3 regions of the Blautia sp. HA9023 genome follow, and region 2 is predicted to be linked to each of the others. Evidence: predicted binding sites of a transcription regulator. Region 2 holds the regulator's gene; each other region holds the start of a gene.
What was found. Region 2 encodes NrdR, which represses ribonucleotide reductase genes. Its sites were predicted from a motif close to CACAANATNTTGTG; they were not measured.
Positions count from the first base shown of each region.

Region 1: AC04Q6_RS05360 (ribonucleoside triphosphate reductase) is a predicted target of NrdR. The motif match lies at 1,943-1,956, and genes of this name have one in related genera.
Region 3: nrdD (anaerobic ribonucleoside-triphosphate reductase) is a predicted target of NrdR. The motif match lies at 4,416-4,429, and genes of this name have one in related genera.

Region 1 covers NZ_JBWLUR010000006.1:266,077-271,374, reverse strand. Annotated here, with positions in the region: gene AC04Q6_RS05370 (tetratricopeptide repeat protein) at 1-656, shown strand, start outside; gene hflX (GTPase HflX) at 658-1,893, shown strand; gene AC04Q6_RS05360 (ribonucleoside triphosphate reductase) at 2,110-4,482, shown strand.
Region 2 covers NZ_JBWLUR010000009.1:213,374-218,671, reverse strand. Annotated here, with positions in the region: gene AC04Q6_RS14755 (aminotransferase class I/II-fold pyridoxal phosphate-dependent enzyme) at 72-1,289, opposite strand; partial or broken gene gdhA (NADP-specific glutamate dehydrogenase) at 1,512-2,847, shown strand; gene nrdR (transcriptional regulator NrdR) at 2,945-3,394, opposite strand; gene AC04Q6_RS14740 (YlmC/YmxH family sporulation protein) at 3,533-3,787, shown strand; gene sigG (RNA polymerase sporulation sigma factor SigG) at 3,901-4,680, shown strand; gene pap (polyphosphate:AMP phosphotransferase) at 4,882-5,298, opposite strand, start outside.
Region 3 covers NZ_JBWLUR010000006.1:245,397-250,694, forward strand. Annotated here, with positions in the region: gene AC04Q6_RS05260 (DUF7507 domain-containing protein) at 1-478, opposite strand, end outside; gene arcC (carbamate kinase) at 1,052-1,984, shown strand; gene nrdD (anaerobic ribonucleoside-triphosphate reductase) at 2,263-4,398, opposite strand; gene AC04Q6_RS05275 (hypothetical protein) at 4,574-5,131, opposite strand.

The sequences.
Region 1 (5,298 bases), on a different contig from region 2:
ATTTCCTTACCGGAAAAGTTGCCCTTGCCATGGATTCCTACGAGGAAGCGGCATCGAACTTTAAGCAGGCCTATGGAGAGGACTCCACCTATGATATGGCGATCCAGATCTATGAAGCGTATCTGGATAAAGATATGGAAGCAGACGGAACCAGATATCTGGAGGCTGCCCTTTCTTCTGAGGCCAAGGACGCGCAGGATCACTGTGACAGAGGCCGCGTTTACTATTATATGGAAGATTACAGCAATGCAAAAAAAGAGCTCCTGGAAGCAACCAAGAAGGATAATACGGAAGCTCTTCTTCTCCTGGGAATGGTATATCTGGCTCAGGATGATGTGGAAAATGCCCAGGCAATGTATAAACAGTATATTTCCGCAGTGGGAGATTCCGCCAAGGGATATAACGGCCTGGCACTGTGTGATATCCGGAATGGGGATTATGATTCTGCTCTTGATAACATTACAAAAGGTCTCCCGACTGCTACCACAGACGAGATGCAGAGCCTTCTGTTCAACGAGATCGTAGCCTATGAGAAAAAACTGGATTTTGCCACCGCACTGACCAAGGCACAGGAATATGTTGATATGTTCCCGGAAGATTCCGCTGCCAAAAAAGAGCTGGCTTTCCTGAAAACCAGAACGTCTTCGGAGGGCTGATATGGAATATTTTGAGGAAATACAGGACCGGGTCATCCTGATCGGGGTTCAGGCAAATCTGGGGGATGACATGGAAGAATCCCTGGATGAGCTTGGAGAGCTTGCGGCTACAGCAGGTGCATACGTTGCTGGCAGGATCATCCAGAACCGCGAGGCAATACATCCTGGCACCTATATCGGAAAAGGCAAGATCGAGGAGGTAAAAGGCCTTCTCTATGCCCTGAATGCCAACGGTGTGATCTGTGACGATGAGCTTTCTCCTGCTCAGATGAACAATCTGGAGCGGGAACTGGAATGCAAGGTTATGGACCGTACCTTGCTGATTCTTGACATTTTTGCGAAGCGTGCCGTGACAAGCGAAGGTAAGATCCAGGTAGAGCTTGCACAGCTCCGTTACCGTTCTGCACGTCTTGTGGGACTTCGTTCTTCTCTCTCAAGGCTTGGAGGAGGAATCGGTACCAGAGGTCCCGGTGAGAAGAAACTGGAGACAGACCGCCGTCTGATCCGAAACCGGATCTCCGCACTGAAGCAGGAACTTTCCCAGGTGGAAAAGCACAGGGAACTGCTCCGTTCCAGAAGAGCGGCAGGAAATCTGAAGACTGCGGCTATTGTCGGCTACACCAATGCGGGAAAATCCACGCTTCTGAATACACTGACCGGTGCGTCGGTGCTTTCGGAGGATAAGCTTTTTGCCACGCTGGACCCGACCACACGTCTTCTGACACTGGATGACGGACAGCAGCTTCTTCTTACGGATACTGTAGGATTTATCCGGAAGCTTCCCCACAATCTGGTAGAAGCCTTCAAGAGTACCCTGGAAGAAGCCAAATATGCGGACTACATCATTCATGTGGTAGATGAGTCCAATCCCCAGGCGGAGATGCAGATGCATATCGTATATGAGACCCTGAAAGAGCTGGGCGCCCTTGGGAAAAAGACGATCACACTTTTTAACAAGCAGGACCGTGTTTCCGGGGAAAGTCTCCGGGATCTCCGTGCAGATCATACGCTGAAGATTTCCGCACGGACAGGAGAAGGACTTGAAGAATTTAAGGAACTGCTCTCTGAGATCCTTGCAGAAGGCCAGATTTATATGGAGCGGCTTTTTCCGTATTCGGAGGCCGGTCAGATCCAGCTGATCCGTGAGTATGGACAGCTTCTTTCGGAAGAGTATACAGAAGGCGGAATTGCTGTAAAAGCAAGGGTTCCGCGGGAAATCTATCCGAAAGTTACATAATGTTAAAAAAACTACTCAGTACCATATATAGTACCGTGAACAAAATGGACACTATATATGGTGCTTTTTGTGTTGACGCAAAGGAGTGTGTCTGATACAATAAGCCTACAGCGCTTTGAACATAGATCGTGAAACGGGGTATGTTCATGGGCAGGTAAGTGAGGCGGAATAAGAGAGTCCGCTTTATAAATATATGCATGAGGGAGGCATTTTCTTATGTTTCAGGTAGTAAAAAGAGACGGTGAATTAGACGAATTTAAAATGGGGAAGATCACCGCAGCCATTGATAAGGCGTTTGATGCCAAGGGCAAGAATTACAGTCCGGATATGATCGACCTTCTGGGACTTCGTGTTACTGCGGATTTTCAGAATAAGATCGAGAACAACCGGATCTCTGTGGAGGATATCCAGGACAGTGTGGAGAACGTACTGATCCAGGCAGGATATTCCGATGTTGCCAAGGCGTATATCCTTTATCGCAAGCAGCGTGAGAAGATCCGCAATATGAAATCTACCATCCTTGACTATAAAGAAATCGTAAACAGCTATGTAAAGGTTGAGGACTGGCGTGTAAAAGAGAACTCAACAGTAACCTATTCTGTAGGAGGACTGATCTTAAGCAACTCCGGAGCTGTTACTGCCAATTACTGGCTGTCTGAGATCTATGACAATGAGATCGCGGAGGCACACAGAAATGCGGATATCCATATCCACGATCTGTCCATGCTGACCGGATACTGTGCAGGATGGTCCCTGAAACAGCTGATCCGTGAGGGCCTTGGCGGAATCGAGGGTAAGATCACTTCCGCACCGGCCAAGCATTTAAGCGTGCTCTGTAACCAGATGGTAAATTTCCTGGGTATCATGCAGAATGAGTGGGCAGGCGCACAGGCATTTTCATCCTTTGATACCTATCTGGCTCCTTTTGTAAAGGTGGACAACCTTTCTTATCCGGAAGTGAAGAAATGCATTGAGTCTTTTGTATATGGGGTGAACACACCGAGCCGCTGGGGAACCCAGGCACCGTTTTCCAATATTACACTGGACTGGACTGTTCCGGATGACCTTGCAGAACTTCCTGCCATCGTAGGCGGCAAGGATATGGACTTCAAGTATAAAGACTGCAAGAAAGAGATGGATATGGTCAATAAGGCATTTATCGAGACCATGATCGAGGGAGATGCCAACGGACGTGGATTCCAGTATCCGATCCCGACTTATTCCATCACAAAGGAATTTGACTGGTCCGATACCGAGAATAACAGACTTCTCTTTGAGATGACTTCCAAGTACGGTACTCCGTATTTTTCCAACTACATCAACAGTGATATGAAACCGAGCGACATCCGCAGCATGTGCTGCCGTCTCCGCCTGGATCTCCGTGAGCTCCGCAAAAAGAGCGGCGGTTTCTTCGGTTCCGGTGAGAGTACAGGTTCTGTAGGTGTTGTAACTATCAATATGCCACGTATTGCATATCTTTCCAGAACACCGAAGGAATTTTATCAGCGTCTGGATCGCATGATGGATATCTCCGCAAGATCTCTTCACATCAAGAGAGATGTGATCAGCAGACTTCTGGATGAGGGACTGTATCCGTATACCAAGAGATATCTTGGAAGTTTTGAGAATCATTTTTCCACCATCGGTCTTGTGGGAATGAACGAAGCGGGCTTAAATGCATGCTGGCTGAAAAAAGACATGACAGATCCGGAGACCCAGAAGTTTACGAAAGAGGTTCTGGAGCATATGAGAAACCGTCTTTCTGACTATCAGGAGCAGTATCCGGGAGAGCTTTTCAATCTGGAGGCAACACCGGCGGAATCCACCGCATACCGCCTTGCCAAACACGACAGAAGCCGTTATCCGGATATCAAGACAGCAGGAAAAGAGGGCGATACTCCGTATTACACAAACAGCTCCCATCTGCCGGTTGATTATACCGCTGATATTTTTGACGCACTGGATATTCAGGATGATCTGCAGACTTTGTATACATCCGGAACTGTATTCCACGCATTCCTGGGAGAGAAACTTCCGGACTGGAAGGCAGCAGCGTCTCTGGTACGTAAGATCGCAGAGAATTATCGCCTGCCGTATTACACCATTTCTCCGACCTATTCCGTATGTCAGGAGCATGGCTACATCAGCGGAGAGCATTTCACCTGTCCGAAATGTGGAAAGAAGGCTGAAGTTTACAGCCGTATCACCGGCTACTACCGTCCGGTACAGAACTGGAATGATGGTAAGACACAGGAGTACAAGAACCGTACCCTCTATGATATTACCCACTCCCAGTTGAAAAAGGTACACACCAGCATGATGACCATGAAAGGCGACGAGGTTGAGATCCAGCCGGTGGCATCGCACAAATATCTCTTCACGACCAGCACCTGTCCAAACTGCCGTATGGCAAAGAAAATGCTGGAAGGTGAGGAACTGGAGATCATCGATGCCGAGCAGAATCCCGAACTTGTTAAGCAGTACGGGATCCGTCAGGCGCCTACACTTGTGATCACTGACGGAGCGCAGGTTAAGAAGTATGTGAATGCTTCTAATATACAGAAGTATGTGGATGAAGAACTGGATTGAGCTCTTTCAAAATAACTGCAAGTAAAAAATGTATAGCTGGACGCATGTCTGTTGGATGTGTGTCCGGCTTTTTTATATATTATTTTTGTTTTTTATGTTGGGGATTTTTGTTTTGGAAAAGGTGGTTGACATTTCTTATCAGGATGGTATACTTATATTCAAAATTTAGTGATTAAAAGCGTTACGCTTTAATGTATGAATGCAAACGTATCGCTGTGATACAGCGGGGGAAATCCGGGAATTGTTTCCCGGCGGAAATTTGCGAGGGGGAAAGCGCTCGGAGTTGCGAAGCCCGCGTATTTCCCCCTCGCGCTCCCCCTTTCTGGGCACGCTTTTTTAGAGCGTACGTTGTGGTGTGTGTGACGTTTTTGGTGGGGCGATGGATTCGACAGTATCGAGGACGCCAGGCTGAGCCGATGGATGAGGGCGGACGGGAAAGCGGCCCGCGTAGCGGGCCTGTTCCCTGTGTTTTTGGTAGAAGAGTGTTTGTGAATATGATTAAGTGTGTCATTATAATGGGGGATATGATGTAATATGGATGCTTAAATTATGGGATATTGTATTAGTATTTGTCAGTAATGAGATAACAGTAGAACATCCACTCATATCGGCACAACCTACAACAACCAACACCGTAGAATACATCACCTCACCAGCAAAGCAACACATTCCACAGCGCAGAACAGCGGCGTGGCCGGGAGGGGTGGAGCGCGAGGAGGGGAGCATGGCCTTCGCAACTATGAATGCTTCCCCTCCTCGCAACTGCCGCATGCAAAATGCTCCCGCCGGAAGGAGATATACCTGCCGCATGCAAAA
Region 2 (5,298 bases):
CGGGATATTTCAGATATGATTATAGCATTTTTTTCCGTTTTGGTCTATGCCGAAAATATTTGTATTGGTGATCAGACCTGCTTATATGTAGCAAAGAACTCTTTCATCTTCTTCATTGCCTTATCCAGCTGACGGATATCCGGCAGATAAACAATACGGAAATGATCCGGCTGGTTCCAGTTAAAGCCTTTACCCGGAACGATGAGAACCTGCTTGTCATGAAGGAAATCCAGGGCAAACTGCTCATCATTATAGATATTGAATTTCTCGGTATCGATCTTCGGGAATATGTAAAATGCCGCACGCGGCTTTACAGCGGAAATTCCCGGAATATCATTCAGAGCCTTATAGATAAAATCTCTCTGCTCGTAAACACGTCCGCCTGGCTGGATATACTCATTGACACTCTGATATCCGCCCAGTGCAGTCTGTACAATCGACTGTGCCGGAACATTGGAGCAAAGGCGCATGGAAGAAAGCATGTTGATTCCCTCTATATAACCTTTAGCCTTGTTCTTGGCTCCGCTTAAGATCATCCATCCGATACGGAAACCTGCGATCATATGAGACTTTGACAGTCCTGAAAATGTCACGCAGAATACATCCGGCGCAAGAGAAGCGATGGAAGTATGTTTGTATCCATCCATAACAAGGCGGTCATAGATCTCATCGGAAAAGATGATCAGCTCATGCTCTCTTGCAATGTCCGCGATCTGCTCCAGGATCTCCTTCGGATATACGGCACCTGTCGGGTTATTTGGATTGATGATAACGATCGCTTTAGTCCTTGGTGTGATCTTACTCTTGATATCCTCGATATCCGGATACCAGTCAGACTGCTCATCACAGATATAGTGGACTACATTTCCTCCTGCCAGTGTGGCAGTTGCCGTCCACAGGGGATAATCCGGAGCCGGGATCAAGATCTCATCCCCGTTATCCAGAAGTGCCTGCATACAGAGATTGATCAGCTCACTGACACCATTTCCTGTATAAATATCATTAATGGTAACTCCCGGGATCCCGCGAAGCTGGGCATACTGCATGATCGCCTTTCTTGCGGAAAAAATACCCTTGGAATCGGAATATCCCTGTGAAGTACGTACATTACTAAGCATATCCAGGATCACTTCCTGCGGTGCGGAAAATCCAAACGGATACGGGTTACCGATATTCAGCTTCAGGATCTCCATCCCATCTTCTTCCATTCTGGCAGCCTCATCCACAACCGGTCCACGCACGTCATACAATACATTATCAAGCTTTGATGATTTCCCGAATGTTCTCATAAAAACCACTCCTCTTCTCATTTTCACTATTATTTAACCATTTTATTTTCATAGTCAAAAAATATCTATTTCTATATCTTCTCACATTTGTGCTTTCAACGCAAGAAATAAAAATTTTAAAAATTTTAATTTAGCACTTCCCTTTTTTAGCAGGTTAATGTATAATAGCACTCGAATTTAGTTTTCAAACACAATTTAATACGTGATGAGGAGGAAACAACAATGTCTTACACAGAAGAAGTTTATGAAAGAGTTGTAGCACAGAATCCTGGCGAGCCAGAATTCCATCAGGCAGTTAAGGAAGTTCTCGATTCCCTTAAAGTCGTAATTGACAAAAATGAGGAAGAGTATCGTAAACTTTCCATCCTTGAGCGTCTTGTAGAGCCAGAGAGGATCATCTCCTTCAAAGTACCGTGGATCGATGATAACGGAACTGTACAGGTCAACAAAGGTTACCGTGTTCAGTTCAACAGTGCGATCGGGCCATACAAGGGCGGCTTAAGATTCCATCCTTCTGTAAATCAGGGTATCCTGAAATTCCTTGGTTTTGAGCAGACCTTTAAAAACTCTCTTACAGGCCTTCCGATCGGCGGTGGAAAAGGTGGCTCCAACTTCGATCCTAAGGGTAAATCTGACAGAGAGGTTATGGCATTCTGCCAGAGCTTTATGACAGAGCTTTGCAAATATATCGGCGCAGATACAGAATGTTCCGGCTGGTGACATCGGTGTCGGCGGACGTGAGATCGGTTATCTCTTCGGACAGTACAAGAGAATCCGTGGCCTTTATGAGGGTGTCCTTACAGGAAAGGGTCTTTCCTTCGGAGGTTCCCTGATCCGTACAGAAGCTACCGGTTACGGTGTTGTATACATGCTCAACGAGATCGCCAAAGCTCACAATGATTCCGTAGAAGGAAAAACAATCGTTGTAACAGGTTCCGGTAATGTAGCTATTTACGCTGTTGAGAAAGCTACTCAGCTTGGTGCCAAAGTTGTTGCAATGAACGACTCCAACGGATATATCTACGATCCGAACGGAATCAACCTTGACGTTGTAAAAGACATCAAAGAAGTTAAACGTGGACGTATCAAAGAGTACGCTGACCGTGTTGAGGGTGCTACTTACACAGAGGGACTTGGCATCTGGAACATCAAATGTGATATCTATCTTCCATGTGCTACTCAGAACGAGCTTGGTCTTGACGGAGCTAAAACACTGGTTGCAAACGGCTGCAAATATGTCGTTGAGGGTGCTAACATGCCTACTACTCTTGATGCAACAACATACCTTCAGGAGAACGGTGTTCTCTTCATGCCTGGTAAAGCCGCAAACGCTGGCGGTGTTGCCACATCCGCACTGGAGATGAGCCAGAACTCCATGAGACTTTCCTGGACAAGAGAAGAGGTTGATGAGAAACTTCACAACATCATGATCGACATCTTCCACAAAGCTGATGACGCTGCTAAACGTTACGGTATGGAAGACAACTATGTTGTAGGTGCAAACATCGCCGGCTTCGAAAAAGTTGTTGACGCTATGAAAGCTCAGGGTATTGTTTAATTTAAGTTTCCTGAATCATTAACATAAATTATAACAGGGACCGCAGAGGAATTTTCCCCATGAGGTCCCTGTTTTTTTATATGTTATTATGAGTTTTTCAGTTGATCAGTTTCTTCAGCTCGTCCATAAAGGTACTGACATCTTTAAATTCCCTATATACAGACGCAAAACGTACATATGCCACAGCATCCAGATCCTTCAGATGCTCCATGACGATCTCTCCGATCTTGGTGCTGCTGATCTCACGATCTTCTGACCGGAAAATATCCCCTTCTATGGAATCGATCATCTCTTCCACTCTCTCAATGGGAATGGGGCGTTTATAGCAGGCACGAAGAACACCATCCTGGATCTTGGAACGTTTATAGCTCTCCCGGTTCTGATCCTTCTTGATCACAGTCAGTGGAATCGTTTCCACCTTCTCATAAGTTGTAAAACGCTTTCCGCAGGCATCACAGAGACGGCGGCGGCGGATAGAATTGGTATCCTCTACAGGTCTGGAATCTACAACTCTTGTATTATCCTGGTTACAGAACGGACATCTCACGGAACTCTCCCCCTTTCCGGATCAAAAAATCATTACTAAATTTGTTTTTATTATAGAATAAATGCATATAATGTGTCAATAATCGGACTTGCATAAATTTTACAGATTTTCCATAAAATCATATCAGGTGATGAATTTATGCGTATCTGCGAACTGAAACAGAAAGAAGTGATCAATATCCACACCTGCCGTAGCCTTGGCTGTCCTCTTGATGTGGAATTCTGCTGTGAAACCGCCCGGCTGAAAGCCCTGATCATGCCGGAACCCGGGAAATTCTGCTGGTGTTTTTCAAGAGAAAGTGAATGCATCATCCCCTGGGACTGCATCCGCCAGATTGGTGAAGATATCATCCTTGTTGATTTCCGTGATGAAAAACGGCTGGGAGGAGACTGAACCGACTACATTTGTCAAGGCCCTTTATTTTTTATATTTTCCCCGGAAAAGTATATTTCAACCGCCCTCTGAGAATCATCTTAATGTACTGACAAGACAAGGAGGATTCTAAGATGGCACTGAATAAAGTTGAAATCTGCGGAGTAAATACCTCAACGCTTCCTGTTCTCAACCAGGAAGAAAAGGATGAGCTCTTCAAAAGAATCAAAGCTGGCGATGAAGAAGCCAGAGAATTGTACATCAAAGGCAATCTGCGGCTTGTTTTAAGCGTGATCCGCCGTTTTCAGAACAGCAGTGAAAATCCAGATGACCTTTTTCAGATCGGCTGTATCGGCCTGATCAAAGCAATCGATAATTTTGATACCACCCTTCAGGTAAAGTTTTCTACCTATGCAGTTCCTATGATCGTCGGTGAGATCCGAAGATATCTCCGGGATAACAACAGCATACGGGTCAGCCGCTCTCTGCGGGATATCGCCTACAAAACCATCTACACCAGGGAAAACTATATGCGGCAGCATCTCAAAGAGCCTACCATCGCGGAGATCGCTGATGAGATCGGCATTGACAAGGAAATGATCGTCTATGCCATGGATGCGATCCAGAGCCCGGTGAGCCTTTTTGAGCCGGTGTATTCCGAAGGAGGAGATACTCTCTATGTCATGGATCAGATCAGCGACAAAAAGAACCGGGAGGAAAACTGGGTGGAAGATATTTCTCTCCGGGACGCCATGAACCGGCTGGGAGAACGGGAACGACACATTATTGATCTCCGCTTCTACGAAGGAAAAACCCAGATGGAAGTTGCCGATGAGATCGGGATCTCCCAGGCCCAGGTCAGCCGCCTGGAAAAACATGCCCTTCGCAGTATGCGGAATTATCTCAGGAATTAACCCAAACGCTATACCAGACAGATAAAACCATCTGCATTGACTATGTAACCCATAACAAAATCATTGCGGCAGAATATACACCGGCACTCTTTTATAAAACTTTTTATAAAATAATGTCCGTTACCCTGCCGCATTTTTTTATGTTGATTCCATGTCTATACCCGCATAAAACGGGCATTCACAGGCAACTTCTGTTTTCTGTTATTTCAGCGCTTTCTCAATTTCTTCGATCACGATCCGAAGTGCTTTCAGCCTTGCATATTTTTTGTCTACCGATTCCAGGATATGCCATGGCGCATAAACAGTACTGGTCTTTTGCAGCATTTCATCCACTGCGGTTTCATACTGATCCCATTTTTCACGGTTTCTCCAGTCCTCATCTGTGATCTTCCACTGTTTTTCCGGATTGTTCTGGCGGTCATTAAATCTTGCAAGCTGGGTATCTTTATCAATGTGGACCCAGAATTTCACGATCACAGCACCCCAGTCGGAAAGTTCCTTCTCGAATTCATTGATCTCATTGTATGCACGTCTCCAGTCGTTCTCACTGCAAAAACCTTCCAGTCTTTCCACCATCACTCTTCCATACCAGGTCCGGTCAAATATGGCAATGTGTCC
Region 3 (5,298 bases), on a different contig from region 2:
TCCCTGCTTTCATTTCTTCCGTCTCTGAAGTCAGAGAAAGTGTCATATCTGCTTGTTCTGTGTCTGCATCCGCAGAAGGCGAAATTTCCTCCGGTTCTTCTTCCGGCATTTCCTCAGGTTCTTCCGCGTCTTCCGTATCTTCGGACATATCTTCCTCCATATCCATATCTTCCTCTTCAACACCTTCCAAAGGCAGTGCAGCACTTTCTACATTTTCTCCTCCGGTCTCCGTTCTCTCCTGTGTGCTCTCACTCTCTTCCTCCGGCGCTTCATTCTCTTTGCATACTGTTTCCCCGGATGCCAGCTCCTCCATGTGCTCATATCCATCCTCCTTTTCCCGGTCATCTGACAATTCCTGTCCCGACTGAAGTTCAGAATCCGCAGCCATTCCCGGTTGAACACTTCCAAACAGCACAGTTCCGGCCACTGCAGCCGCAACTGTGATCTGCTTTATCTGTTTCCATATTCTGTTTTTCATTTCAATTCTCCATTTCTGCCTGTTATGGCATTATCTTTTACACATTCACTTTTAACAGAAGCTTACTTTTCCACAGACAAAGGCATCCCTCCCCGGAAAAACGGTGCATAACCGTCGGCAAAACAATATTTATCAGTAAAAATAGGATTTCTGCATCGAACTGATGCGTGAATATATTCCGCAGAACACGGACTTAAGACTCTTCCAATGTAGCACATTCCTCAATCAGGTGCAACCAGATATAAAAATTATAAAGTTTGTTTAAACTTTCTTTATAAATTTTCGATTTCTTTTAGATTACCGACATAATTTAAACATATTTCCTCTATATAATAGGTCTTGGATAGATGAAAAACCACTCTCTATCTCCCCCCTCAAAAAATAGTAGGAAATGAACCGCCTGACCGAATCAGGCGGTTTTTCCTTGTCTGAAAATTCACGGCCTGACAACTATCTGTAAACCGTATTCATCTAAAATTCTATTGCATTTCCAACATAGGTCTTTTATAATAAAATATAATACTCGTTACTATTGAACAGTAACCAATTTTAAAGAGAAATGAGGTATTTCCTATGAGCGAAAAAACTGTAGTAGTTGCATTAGGCCACCGAGCACTTGGTACCACACTTCCTGAGCAGAAAACAGCCGCCCGACTTGCAGCCAAGGCAATCGCAGACCTGGTTGAAGAGGGAACCCGCGTGGTAATCTCCCACAGCAACGGTCCGCAGGTAGGGATGATCCACACCGCAATGAATGAATTCGGCAAGGCACATCCTGATTATACATTTGCACCAATGTCCGTATGTTCTGCCATGAGCCAGGGTTATATCGGCTATGACCTTCAGAACGCCATTCGTGCGGAACTTATTTCCAGAGGAATCTATAAACCTGTCAGCACCATTCTCACACAGGTTGTCATTGATCCATATGATGAAGCATTTTCCGAACCGGAGAAGATCATCGGTCGTGTCCTGAATGCAGAAGAAGCAGAAGCCGAGGAAGAAAAAGGAAACTTCGTCACAAAAGTAGGGGAAGGACAGTACAGAAGAATCCTTGCAGCACCGAAGCCACAGAAGATCGTGGAGATCGAGACCGTGAAGGTTCTTTCCCAGGCAGAGCAGATCGTTATCGCAGCAGGCGGTGGCGGAATCCCGGTTCTTGAGCAGGGTACCCAGCTGAACGGTGCCAGTGCTATCATCGAGAAGGACCGTGCAGCAGGACTTCTTGCAGAGGAACTGAACGCAGATACTCTGATGATCCTTACAAGTGTTGAGAAGGTAAGCCTTAACCACAACACCGATCAGGAATCTTATCTGGATACCATCTCCACAGAAGATGCGAAGAAATACATTGCAGACGATCAGTTCGCTGCAGGCTCCATGCTTCCGAAGATAGAAGCAGGTGTTTCCTTCGTTGAAAAAGGCACCGGACGCCGTACCATCATCACCGATATGGCTCACGCCAAAGACGGATACTGTGAGAAAACAGGAACCATCATTAAATAATTATCTATAAACACAGAATATAAAGTGAAATATAAATATCCACTTTGCCATGACAATATCCCGCAGAGAACTGCTGATCCTGCCAGCAGCTCTGCGGGATATTTTTTATACCGGAAAACTGGCGCAAAAAAACACAGATACAGCGCATAATGCCATATCTGTGTATTTTTATAATCTATGTCTTAATCTGTATCCGTTCAGACAGGCATCAAAAATCCATACTTTACTGCCTGGCTCCGCATCAGAGAACGGTTCCTCTGCCAATCTGTCCGGCCATTTTACATGGATTTTCGCTCAGCGATCTCCGCCATCTTCGCCTCATTCAGACGGGTATCTCCATGAACACGGCTGTAGGAAAGATATCCGTTCATACGGTCGATCTTCGTCAGGTTTCTGGAACCGCAGACCGGACACACATCCATCTCCAGCTCCTCGTGACCACAATCATCACAGTATGCGAGAGAAAGGTTCACGCCCTCATAATACCCCAGATCCATGGCTCTGCGGATCAATGTACGGATGGCTTCTTTATTGTAGCCGATCGGATAACGTACATACTGGATCTTACCGCCATTGCAAAGCTCCCAGAAACGACCCTCCAGATCCTGTTTCTCGATCGGGGTTACATCCTCGGTTACATGGCAGTGGAAACTGTTGCTCACATATGGTCTGTCAGAAACACCCTCAATGATTCCGTACATCTTACGGAACTGTTCTACCTGAAGGCCGCAGAGACTCTCTGCCGGTGTTCCGTAGATTGCGTAAAGATAGCCATCTTCCTTCTTGTACTGATTTACCTTGTCATTGATATATTTCAGGACTTCCAGAGCAAAGGCACCATCCTCTGCAATGGATTTGCCATTGTAAAGCTCCTGCAGCTCGTTGAGTGCTGTGATACCAAAAGAAGCCGTCATCGGTTTCAGGATCTTGCCGATTTTTTCATTCGGTTTCAGATGTCCGCCGTAGAAACCACCCTCACAGTACGCAAGAGGATTGGTAGACGCACGCATCTGTCCCAGATACTCATACGTACGGATATGCAGATTACGGATCATTTCCAGATAGAAATCCAGAACTTCATAGAAATCTCTGCTCTCCGCCCTGGCCTTGGCAAGGATCATCGGAAGATGAAGACTTACCGCACCAATGTTAAAACGGCCCACAAAAACAGGCGTATCATTCTCATCTGCCGGTTCCATGCCGCCACGCTCATACCACGGACTTAAAAAAGCACGGCATCCCATCGGGCTGATGACTTTTTTGTATTTCTTGTACATGCTGGAAATATAGCCTGCTCCGGACATGGACAGCCAGTCCGGATACATGGTCTTGGAGGAGCACTCCACACCAGCCTCAAAAATATCCTCACAGCACTTTCCAGGACCGTGGATCTCTTTGTCATAGAGGAATACGATCTTCGGAAACAGTACCGGTTTCTTATGTCCGGCTTTTCCCTGGCCTCCCTGATGAACTTCAAGGAGAGAAACCGTACACATCTTCTCAAACTGCTCAGTTCCAAGACCAAGTGTTACTGTAACAAACGGATAATCGCCTCTGGAAGAACCAACCGTATTCAGCTTATACTCAATTCCCTGCCATCCCTGGTCATAATCCCTGCGGACTTTGTCAAGGGCATACTCGATCGCACGTTCCTCGCGGCCGCTCCAGCTCTCATCGGAGTATTTCAGAAATTCGGAAATATATTTATCATAGCTCTTCTTCGCATACGGTGCCAGGATCTTATCAACTTCCGGAACGGTAAAACCACCGTACTGCTGCGCCGCTGTGCTGAGGATGATATCGCCCATAACATCAAAGGCTGTGTCCAGAGTCTTCGGCTCATTATACCAGACATTACCCATCTCAAAACCGCCGCTTAAAACAGCTGCCACATCAAACAGACAGCAGTTCATAGTATCCAGACGTGCAGACTGATCATGAATATAAATATAACCGTCCTTACATGCCTGAAGCTCATTACGGTTCATAAAGAACTTCCGGTAAAGCTCCTTGTTCAGCTCATTAAAGATCAGGCTTCTCTTGGTTGCAACAAGCGCACTGTCTGTATTGGCATTGCTCTTATCACCGATGTAGCGGATGGCCTGGCTCTTGGTGTAAACGTCATCCATCATGTGGATGAAATCCAGCTTGTAATTCCGGTAATCGCGGTAGCTCTTGGCAACTGCAGGATTCACCCGCTCCAGTGCACCCTCCACGATGTTGTGCATCTCCTGGATCTCGATCTCATTTTTCCCAAGGGAATCCGCATGCTCCTGAGCAAAACGGCAGATAAAATCCTTCTCCTCATCGGAAAAAGTATAAAGGATACGCTCTGCTGATTTATTTACGGCAGCCACGATTTTCTGAGGATTAAACTCCTCTCTTGTTCCGTCTTTCTTAATCACATATAACATGACTCATCTCTCCCGAATACTATATATAGTATTGTTATTCTCTATATCTTGGTTTTTTTCTATATATTGTGCTAGGCATGAGTATACCACAGCTGGGAGGAAAAGAAAAGGGGTATTTCTGTATACAAGAAAATACAGACTCTTAGCACCGCATGATCTCACTGCAGAAATATTCTTACAAATTCATTCTGATCCATTCTACGATAAAATCCCATAACTGGGGAAACAAAGCAACCAGTGCCACTATAAGCCATATGATCCAGCTTATACTGTTTCTTTTCCGTCCTTCGTTCTGCTGCTTTTTCCCCTGGTTTGAAACTTCTGTACGGTTCCTGTCTGCCGTTGTTTTATTCATGGTGTTACCTGCCGGTACGGTCTTCCTTACAGTTGCAGCTGCATTTCCTGTATTTCGATTTCCATTTGGATTCCGGTTCGCACCTGCATTCCGGCCTGTATTCATATTCCGGCCCGTATTCATATTCTGGCCTGCATTCGTATTCCGGCCCATATTTGTACTCCGGTTCACTCTGCCGCCGCGCTGTGCTGTTTTGTCCACAGTTTGTCCATACTGTCGCATCATATCCCGCACTTTTGCGGAAGCATGCCTGTAATGTACATCCCGGGGTTCATTAAGATGGTAGAGTATTTCATCATTTCTGTAAGGCATCCCGCACAGCGAACACCTGCCATTTACAACCCTGCCGCCACAAACCTGACACTTCTCACCTGCCATAAACTCCCTCCATTCTGTCCGTTAAAACGGACATTCACATTTCTTTTTATCAATCGGACATTCGCATTCTTTCCTGCTGTATGTCCCTGAATGCGATCGCTTCACAATTTACATTCAGTATATCATATCACGCTCTCAATACCCAGTATTTTTCCCTGGTCCGGGAC